One region of the Paenibacillus sp. UMB4589-SE434 genome, then DNA from elsewhere that is predicted to be linked to it. Evidence: riboswitches for the same ligand, from Rfam matches in the RefSeq annotation. Region 1 holds a riboswitch; the other holds the start of a gene.

The links. A riboswitch is a leader RNA that binds a small molecule or an ion and turns the genes downstream of it on or off. The one in region 1 is predicted to bind S-adenosylmethionine.
Region 2: linked by a shared signal. The riboswitch ahead of QP775_RS23925 (methionine ABC transporter ATP-binding protein) and the one ahead of metA (homoserine O-acetyltransferase MetA) in region 1 are both predicted to bind S-adenosylmethionine.

What each region holds. Positions count from the first base shown of each region.
Region 1 covers NZ_JASOYK010000006.1:249,718-255,086, reverse strand. Annotated here, with positions in the region: gene QP775_RS19795 (trans-sulfuration enzyme family protein) at 1-1,094, opposite strand, end outside; gene QP775_RS19790 (aminotransferase class I/II-fold pyridoxal phosphate-dependent enzyme) at 1,098-2,306, opposite strand; gene metA (homoserine O-acetyltransferase MetA) at 2,308-3,249, opposite strand; SAM riboswitch class I at 3,388-3,528, opposite strand; gene corA (magnesium/cobalt transporter CorA) at 4,034-4,969, shown strand; gene QP775_RS19775 (HRDC domain-containing protein) at 5,062-5,369, opposite strand, start outside.
Region 2 covers NZ_JASOYK010000010.1:103,584-108,952, reverse strand. Annotated here, with positions in the region: gene QP775_RS23945 (sugar diacid recognition domain-containing protein) at 1-179, opposite strand, end outside; gene QP775_RS23940 (SDR family oxidoreductase) at 292-1,074, opposite strand; gene QP775_RS23935 (MetQ/NlpA family ABC transporter substrate-binding protein) at 1,307-2,158, opposite strand; gene QP775_RS23930 (methionine ABC transporter permease) at 2,255-2,926, opposite strand; gene QP775_RS23925 (methionine ABC transporter ATP-binding protein) at 2,926-3,954, opposite strand; SAM riboswitch class I at 4,330-4,487, opposite strand; gene QP775_RS23920 (Cthe_2314 family HEPN domain-containing protein) at 4,546-5,262, opposite strand.

The sequences.
Region 1 (5,369 bases):
AAACGAAGCAGACCATCCGTAATTCCTCTTTCTGCACGTACTTCCGGTGGCATTGCAGCATGTGACATCATAGCCGGGTACGATAAAATACTTTCCACTGCTCCCAAGCTGACGGCGACAAGCGGCAAACGAACCTTATTTAACACTTGTTTGGCCCGTTCGCCTGAACCTACATCAAATGATACGACAGCTCCGTATCCACTCGATTGCTGTTCATGTATTTCCCGTCCTGGGTGGTTAGGCAGCCCTGGATAATACACATTAACGATATCCTCTCGCTCACTCAACCACACAGCCAACCTGCGTGCGCTCTCTTCACTTTGCTTCATTCGAGCTTCTAATGTTTTCATGCCGCGAATAAGCAGCCAGCTATCCTGCACACCAAGCACCGTGCCAAGCCCATTCTGCAGCACTTTTACTTGGTGTCCTAGATCTTGATCATGTGTCACGATAAGGCCTGCAAGCACATCGCTGTGTCCTCCAAGGAACTTGGTGGCACTATGGATGACGATATCCACGCCTAGTTCAATCGGTCGTTGATGATATGGAGTCATAAACGTATTGTCCACCAATGTAAGGAGTCCTTTGGACTTGGCCCATGCGGTTACGGCCGCAATGTCGGTAATTCTAAGCGTCGGGTTGGATGGCGTCTCCATGTATACAGCTTTCGTATTCGGGCGAATAGCTGCCTGAACCTGCGTGATATCCGTCATGTCTACAAAAGTGGATTCAATGTTTAAGCGATTCAACACTGTAGTCAGCAAACGATATGTACCGCCGTATACATCCTCCGTAACGATGACATGATCACCTGCCGAAAATAAAAGAAAGGCCGTAGATATAGCCGCCATACCGGATGCAAATGCAAAGCCTCGCTTGCCGCCTTCCAATACCGTAATATAATCCTCTAATGCCTCGCGTGTCGGATTGCCTGAGCGGGAGTAATCATGACGCGGCGGATTATAAATATCTTCATGATGAAACGTCGAAGCTTGGATAATCGGAACGCTCGAAGCCCCCGTATGCTTACACACCTCACTGCCAAAATGAATAAGTCGCGTTGCGAACTGATCGTTATGATGTCCCTGACTCATGCTCTACACCCCTTTTGCTTCCAAAACAGGCGTTGACGCCAACTCTTCCTTGGCGGCAGATAACGCTTGTTCCAGGTCTGCAATAATGTCATCTACATGTTCGATTCCAACAGAGAAACGCAGCAGGCGATCATCAACACCTACAGCTTCCCGAATTTCTTGCGGGATGTCCGCATGGGTCTGAACTGCAGGATAGGTCATTAGTGATTCCACACCGCCCAGACTCTCCGCAAATGCAATTAGCTTAATATGACGTAAGATCGGCTCCACATAACGAGCATCACGCAAGCGGAACGATAATATTCCGGTGTTGCCTGATGATTGTTTGCGTTGGATCACATAGCCCGGGTGATCCACAAGTGCTGGATAATAAACCGTGTCTATTGATTCGTGTGTATTAAGCCACTCTGCAACACGTGTAGCGTTGTATTCATGCCGCTCCATACGCAGCGCTAACGTCTTCATTCCGCGCATGAGCTGATAAGAGTCACTCGGACTAAGCACAGCACCAATAGAATTATGAAGGAAAGCCATCTCTTCGGACAATTCTTTACCCTTTGTCACGATAAGTCCAGCAAGTACATCATTGTGTCCGCCCAAATATTTGGTAGCACTGTGTACGATAATATCCGCTCCCAGCTCAATCGGACGCTGGAAAAACGGCGTAAGTAATGTATTGTCCACGATTGTCAGCATGTTATGGGACTGCGCCCACTTGGCAACAGCTTCAATATCGGTAATCATCATAAGCGGATTCGTAGGGGTCTCGATAAATATAGCTTTAGTGGACGGTTGACGAACGGATTCTATCGCCTCAAGATCGTTTGTATCCACATAAGAAGCCGTCACACCAAACCGGGACAGCAGTCGTTCTAGCATACGATAGGTGCCACCGTATAGATCCAAAGAGACAATCAAGTGATCACCTTGTCCGAATAGGGCAAAGACGGTCTGAAGCGCCGCCATGCCCGAACTACAGGCAAAACCTGCATCTCCGCGCTCTAACAAGGCAGCCGCATCCTCCAACACCGCCCGAGTCGGGTTCTTGGTCCGAATGTAATCAAAACCTGTACTCTGTCCTAGGCGAGGATGCCGATACGCGGTAGCTTGATAAATTGGGAAGGTTACTGCGCCTGTCGTCGGCTCCTGAATGGAACCAATTTGCGCTAATTGGCTTTCCATCCGATAAGACTGCTCGTCACGGTTAATCATGCTATACACCTGCCCCTTCTTTACGTACTGCTACAGAACGTAGTTCATACGGCGTTTCTTGGTATACATAGTAGTTAAGCCAGTTGGAAAAAAGTAAGTTGGCGTGCCCTTTCCATGTTGAACGCGGTGTTTTGGTCGAATCATCATTAGGATAGTAGTTACACGGCAGCTCCATCTCCATTCCTTTAGCAACATCCCGATCATACTCCCACTTCAATGTACACGTGTCATATTCGGAATGGCCTGTTACAAAGATATGACGTCCGTCTTCGCTCGCTACCAAGTATACGCCTGCTTCGTCCGACTCAGATAAAATTTCCAAGCCTTTCTTCTGCTCAATGTCCTCTCTGCGGACTTCCGTATGACGAGATTGTGGTACTAGAAATAACTCATCAAAGCCGCGAGTCAACTTGACATTCTCCTTGCTCAATGAATGGTGGAATACACCAAAACACTTATTAGAAAGCGGATGTTTGGGTACACCGTAATGATAATACAGCCCAGCTTGTGAGGCCCAACAAATATGCATGGTTGATGTCACATGATCCTTGGACCACTCCATGATGTCGCAGAGTTCCTTCCAATAGGTTACCTCTTCGTATTCCATTTGCTCAACAGGAGCACCTGTAATGATCATGCCGTCAAATTGTTCATTTTCTACATCTTCAAATGTCTTATAGAAGGACGACAGATGCTCCGCCGATGTATTTTTGGATACGTGGGTCGCAGGATGAAGCAACGTCACATCCACTTGCAGCGGCGTATTCCCGATTAGACGTAACAACTGTGTTTCAGTGGTCTCTTTTGTCGGCATTAAGTTAAGTATAACAATTCGCAGCGGACGAATATCTTGTGTATAAGCGCGTGATTCGTCCATGACGAATATGTTCTCCTGAGTCAATATTTCTTTCGCCGGCAAATGGTCCGGTATTTTAATCGGCATGACGCTCTCCCCCTTCGAAATGTGTCCTGAAAGATGAACAATAACGTAAGCAAATTCGACTTTTGTTAAAATTGAATACAAAAAAACCTTTCTCTGTATGATACGAGAAAGGTCATGCCTGCATATATTCATGCGCCTCTCTCATCTATCAGCTGCCGGGCGCAAAACATTCGTCTACACCATGCATCTGCAAGAATTAGCACCGCTGCGCAAAACATACTGCTTGCGCCGGTTGCCGGGTATCATCGGGCTTGTCCCTCCACCTGCTCTTGATAAGATTGCCATTTGCTTATGAAATTGGTCATCAATTGGACTTGGTAATAATTTAAGGCATTGGCAAGCATTTCGTCAAGGGTCAAATCACATGTAATGGCAGTACACCATATATTGAAGGCATAAGTTTCATCTGAATATCCCTTGAAAGGCTACTAATGCCGCGTTATACTAGACAAGTGCTTCAGACCTAACGGATTAAAAGCACTTGTTTACATTCTATTTTGTAGAGGTGAATTTCGGATGGATGGCGACCCGAGGCCGTGCCACGGTAAGAACGGACAACCGAATATGACGATTCGACGATCACGTAAGCTTGTGCTTGTGGCTGTCGTTAGTTGTTCGCGCTTGAGGGACCCTATTATGGTGTCCTTACACGCCTGACTCTGTTCATTCACTCAACACTGTGAACAACTTCACCATCCCCGCATCTTCACGTTGCTAGTTATGAATCGTCATGATAACGACGACGCAAGCTACCGATAAGCGGTGGTATGAAGGAGTGATGGTGATGAAAATACGTCTCGTCAACGACGGTGTGTTTACACCGATCGAAGACATTAATGTCACATTGACCCCGCCTGATGCAGGATTCTACTGGATCGATGCGGACGTTGATGATCTTCTTGTATTACAGCCGATGTTTCATATTCACGATCTCGCAGTTGAGGATTGCCTAAGTGAGGATGAACAGCGGCCGAAGATGGAAATATACGAAGGTCATTACTTCATTGTGATTAACAGCATTCGGTTTGATGATGAAGAAATATTTCTCCGTGCTTTAAATATTTTTCTTGGCAAACACTATCTAATTACCGTTACCAAGCAGAAAATTAATGAATTGCGTACCGTTAAGCCCTTGCTGTGGGAACAGGAAGTGAGCACGCCGGACCGTATGCTCTATATACTTGCTGACACCGTTGTAGACAACTACTTTACGGTTGCGGATCGAATTGAAGCCAAGATTGACAATCTTGAGGAAGTCGTACTCGTAAATGCGAAGAAATCTCACTTAAACGAAATCATTAATCTGCGAAGCGAGATCTTGTGGCTTAAGAAGGGACTAGGTCCGCAGAAGGAAGTACTCCTTGTTCTGTATCGCAAAGACTTGCGGCTTATTGATGATAACCTCCAGAAATATTTTCGCGACATTTATGAAAATGCTGTTAAAGTGGCTGAAACATTTGAAACGTTCCGCGACTTAATGGCAAACTTACGAGAGTCTTACCAATCAAGCATTGCAAACCGGGCCAATGAAATCATGCGCGTCTTTACGGCCGTTACAACGATCTTTATGCCCCTGACCTTCATTACCGGCTTCTACGGCATGAACTTTGATTATGTGCCATTTATGCATAACGAATACGGCTCGTTATATGTCAGCGGCTTTATGCTGGCACTCGCCCTGTTTATGTTGTATTGGTTCCGTAAGAAGGATTGGCTGTAAACTTAACAATTGAACAGGTTCATTTCCTGCATAATCCGCCCGCTAATCAATAATGGTTAGCGGGCTATATGTATACTCGATCAGCTTGTAATCTAAGCCGTCTGCCTTCCCTGCTTCTTGTCACTTGACGTTCCTTCTGCCGGCGTATTTGGTGCTTTGTTAATACTTAATTCTTGTACTTCATCCTGATTCCCTGTTACTTGACCGTTCAATGTCATTCTTACGAGCCGAATGTATTCATATTTGCGCTGCAATTCACCACTTGCCATCTGCAAGGCGTCCTCTCCATACACACGAACGAATACCGGTTTTAAGTATTCAACCCCCAATTCTGCAAGTGCAGCTATAATGGATTGACGTTCCTCACTTGAAATTATGGAGAGCTCCAGCTCAATAAAGT
Region 2 (5,369 bases), on a different contig from region 1:
TCGAATCGCCCACGACGCTTGATCGCCAGCAGCGCACCCTCATGCGCCTTGCCAATCCGCATTTTGTCCCCTGATCCAATAATGCGACCATGTTCATCCATCACATTTACATTATATCCAATGACACCCATCGTACGGCGAACAATATCCTGAGCGAGCTGCTTCGTTATCCCTTTCATGCTGTCATCTCTCCTCTGAATGATGGATCGCCGACGATAGTTACCAAGACAACCCGTTATTGTCGACTATAGCTGCAGCCTATTGTCATGAGTTATACGAACATGCTTTACTTTATAATTGCTTAGCAATAATAGGACGAATCGGGTCCAACCCACCGGATACATCCATCATATTCCCAGTAATAAAATCAGATTTGTCTTCACACAAAAATTGAATGACACGGGCGATGTCTTCACCTGATCCTGGTCGTCCCCGAGGTGATTCGGTATCGTCACGTCCTGCTACCTCTGCTATCGTGCGCTCTTTATCCTCGCCCCTGATATCTCCGGGACAGATCATGTTAACTGTAATCCCGTACGGAGCCTCCTCTACCGCGAGTGTCTTTGTGAAAGAGACAAGGCCAACCTTAGAAGCTGCATATACTGCTCGATGAGGCCAAGCTCGCGCTTCTGCGGCGTGCCCGAAGCCATAATGAATGATACGGCCCCATCCTTTCTCACGCATCGATGGTAATACAAGATGATCTAACAATATGACACCGGTTAAATTTCCATTTAACAAATACATAATCTCTTCTTCTGAGTATGAAGCAAATCGTTTACGTTCACGTATAAAAGGACCTGCATTATTAATGACGATATCAGGTGCGCGAAGCTCTGATTCCATCGTATATACAAGCCGTTTCACATCATCGATTCGTGAAATGTCTGCTTGAACCGCAATGCACTGAACACCCTTTGCTTCTATTTGATACTTTAACTCCAATGCTTGCTCTGTACTATGTACGTAATTCAAGATGATATCACAACCCGTATCGGCCAATGTAAGGGCCGTCATCTTGCCCAGGCCTTTGGCGCTTCCTGTAATAAGCGCGGCCTTCCGCTGTTGTTCCACGTCATGTACCTCCTTCGGCGCTGCAACAGTAATCCTTCTAAAGTATAAAATATTTGCCAAAGGAGAACAACAGACCTAAATTTTATATTCTATAATTTCCCATTTTATAGCATACATTCAAGCTCTATTCAATACTAGGTTGAACTATTTACCACCTATTAAACAAAAAAATCCCTGACACCTTTAGTAAGGGTCAGGGTATGATTAGGAGGAAATCTACGGAAAAGTCAGATTAGAACGCCGGAACAATTGCTCCATTGTACTTCTCTTCGATAAATGCTTTTACATCATCCGATTGCAGAGCAGCTACCAGCTTCTTGATACCGTCGCTGTCTTTATTGTCTTCACGGGATGTCAGGATGTTCGCATATGGAGAATCCTTATCTTCCAGGAAGAGGGCATCTTTTGTCGGATTTAATTTTGCTTCAAGCGCATAGTTCGTGTTGATAAGCGCCAGATCCACTTCTTCCAGTACACGTGGGAGCATTGCTGCTTCCAGCTCTTTCACCTGCAAGTTTTTCGGGTTCTCAACGATATCACGTACAGTTGCTGCAAGGCCAGCGCCTTCTTTCAGCTTCACGATACCTTGTTTCTCAAGCAGCAGCAAAGCACGGCCGCCATTTGTCGCATCGTTAGGGATCGCTACGGTAGCGCCATCTGTTAATTCATCAACAGACTTGATCTTCTTGGAGTATCCACCAAACGGTTCAACGTGAACGTTGCCTACAGATACCAGCTTCAAGCCAGCTTTTTGATTTTGATCATCCATGTAAGGTTTATGTTGGAAGAAGTTCGCATCAAGCTGCTTCTCGTTTAATTGCACATTAGGCTGCACATAGTCCGTAAATTCTTTAATCTCAAGTTCAATACCTTGTTCTTTCAATTTAGGAGCAATATGCTTTAAAATTTCTGCATGTGGAACTGGTGTAGCACCTACAACCAATTTTGTTGTTTCTGCTGCGGAATTCCCACCATTACTTGCAGTCCCAGCGTTATTCTCTGCAGTCTTGCCGCCGCAAGCGGTCAGCATTGCCACCAGACCAATCAGTGTTAATACGAGTGTAAGTTTTTTGAAATTTTTCATTTTTATTTCTCTCCCTTCCAAAATAAACCCCTGTGATTTGTTGGTGACTGACCTAAGAGGCTGTCATCTATATGAAGCCCGATTGAGCGTGCTTCCTTACTTGCGAGTGTAATGACGAACGAATCGGTCGCCAATCCATTGCAAAATTTGCACCATTACGATCATAACTGCGATCGCAATGATCATAACACTGGTCTCATAACGCTGGTAGCCATATCGAATCGCCAAGTCACCAAGGCCGCCACCGCCTACAAGTCCAGACATTGCTGTGTAGGAAATTAGAGTGACTGCCGTTATGGTCGTACCAGCAATCAAGCCAGGCATTGCTTCTGGCAATAACACCTTGCGTACAATCTGCCAGGTTGAAGCTCCCATCGCTTGCGCTGCCTCGATAACACCACGATCTACTTCGCGAAGTGAAGTTTCGACGAGTCGAGCAAAAAATGGCGCGGCTGCGATGACCAAAGCAGGAATGGCTCCCTTCACACCGATTGTTGTCCCAATCAGCACCTTCGTAAACGGCAATATCGCAATCATCAGAATGACAAATGGAACCGATCTCAACACGTTCACCATAAGCGATAATAAGCTGTACATTACTTTGACAAACCAATGACTGGACTTGCCTGACAAAAATAAGAGAACGCCTAATGGCAGGCCGATGATAAACGTAAACAGTACCGAGAATCCTAGCATATTCAGCGTGTCCGCTGATGCCTGAGACACCTCGCTCCAGTTCACTTCACTGAAGTCAATTCCGAATACCATTACGCAATCACCTCCACGTCAAGTCCCTGCTTCACCAAGGCTTCAAGTGCCGTCTGCAAAGTCCTTGCTTCCCCGTCTAGTCGAACGACCAACTGCCCATAAGGTGTATCCTTCATACGAGAGATTGTACCTTGCAAAATGGCGAATTCGATGCCAGCCTCAGATAATACGCGGTGCAGAATCGGCTGATAAGTGACGTCGCCCAAATAATTAATCTTAACGACGCGTGAGCTGTCACCAGCCTGAGTCTTAAACGATGTCCATGGCTGCAGCTCTTCATGATGGCTCTCTTCGAGAATAAACTCTTTAGTAACCGGATGCTGCGGCTTCAAAAATACGTCTACTACAGGACCCTGTTCTACAATTTTGCCGCCATGTATAACGCCAACCCGGTCACAGATCGACTGGATAACATGCATTTCATGCGTGATCAGTACAATCGTAATGCCAAGGCTGCGGTTGATTTGCAGCAGCAGCTCCAAGATAGAATTGGTCGTCTGCGGATCAAGCGCAGACGTTGCTTCGTCACACAGCAGCACCTTGGGATCATTGGCAAGCGCCCTTGCAATACCGACACGCTGCTTCTGCCCACCAGACAATTGAGCCGGATACTTATCACGGTGCTCCTCCAGACCAACCAGTCGAATCAATTCATTGACTTTGGCCTTTACCTTGTCCGCAGGCGTCTTATGCAGGCGCAGCGGAAACGCAATATTGTCGAACACCGTTGCGGATGACAGCAAATTAAAATGCTGAAAGATCATGCCAATCTTGCTGCGCTGCTTCTGCAGCTCTTTGTTTGACAACTCCGTCATTTCAATTCCGTCAATAAGGACGGAACCTGACGTGGGCCGCTCCAGCAAATTAATGCTGCGAAGCAAGGTACTCTTGCCTGCACCGGAATGGCCGATAATACCGAACACTTCACCTGCTGACACATGCAAATCAATATGTTCTAAGGCGAGCATGCCTGCGCTTGATTTGCCCTGCGCAGGATACCGCTTGGATAATTGTTTGATCTCAATCAAAACTTGTGACACCATCCTTCCGACTTACTTTAGGATGCACTTCTTTCCCATTTTAACATCGGGTTAAATCGGGAAGACCACATCATTCCATAAATCTTACCTTGTAATATACAACTTAAACCTGCAACTTTCTAACTTGCATCCCATTGTTCAGGATTGCCGCTACATCTGTGTCACTCTCAGCACCATCGCTTTCGATTGCCGAAATCGATGCAGCCTACCTTATATCTCATGGCAAGCCGCATTTAACAGTTTGTGGACACCCCATGCAAGCAGATCTTGTATAAATAACAAGAGCCCCCTCTTGGCAGATGCCAAAAGGGGGCTCTCGAAAATCATATCGCCGGATGGCGCGGATGAGTCGAAGTCTCCCTTTCCTCATCTGCCAAAGCAATCACGCTTTGAAGGAATTAGCACCTTGATCATTATGCAAGCATGCTTGTCGCGATATTCGCTGACATAAGCACTACCGGGCTTGCATAATCGGTTGCCGGGCTTCATCGGGCCTGTCCCTCCGCCTCTCTTGATAAGAAAATGGTTATGAAGTTAATTCAGAGTATATAGCAGGGAATTAACCTTGTCAACATCCATTTATTTGCTTTCGTTACCATTTTTCATACTGAGTAAATGTGTAAATATAGCGATTAAGACCTGACAAACCGCCTCATATCCATCTTTTAGGTCATGGACGTTTGCCTGGATGTTCTCGAGTTTTACTTTATCGTTAAGGCTGCGATGTCGCTGCCACAAGTCATCCTGCATTTCAGCGTTCATATGATGAATTTCTGTATTGCGGCGCTTGCGTAAGCGCTGCAAGGAGTCTTTATGGACGTCCTTCAAATGCATAAGCTCCCTAGTCAATGCAGGTGTCGTATTTAAATAATTCATTTGCCTCAAGACGGTAAAAAACGAAAATCGGTTCTTCACCTTCCCTGTATCAAGCTGCAAAGCCTCATTTAACAAGGTTCCCACCTTATCAAGCACCGAGAACAACCGAATAAAACCATTCTTGTAGAAATAGACATGACGATAGTAATTATCCAGTTCTTCTTCATTCATTTCCTCTTGATATTGCTTCGTAACCTGACTGGCAAACCGATCAGATGCATACATGCTCTGCTCTAACTCATCAAGAGACGTTTTCAATCCTACCGTCCACACTTCGATCTTGCGCCAATCATGGTGAGGGTCCCCATCTCGTTCCATTACTGCGCGCACCTTTGCCAGATAATGATCCATTGCAGCCATTGCTTCTAATAATTCGCCTGTATCTACACGCGGTGCTTCGCCGAACAGCATTCGGAGCATAACACGCCCTCCATCCACCAATGAAATGACTTTAACCATCTCCCATGTGTTGTTAAGGTAACTCGAAAAGTGGCATCTTAACCAGAAAAGGTTAAGATGCCTGTCCT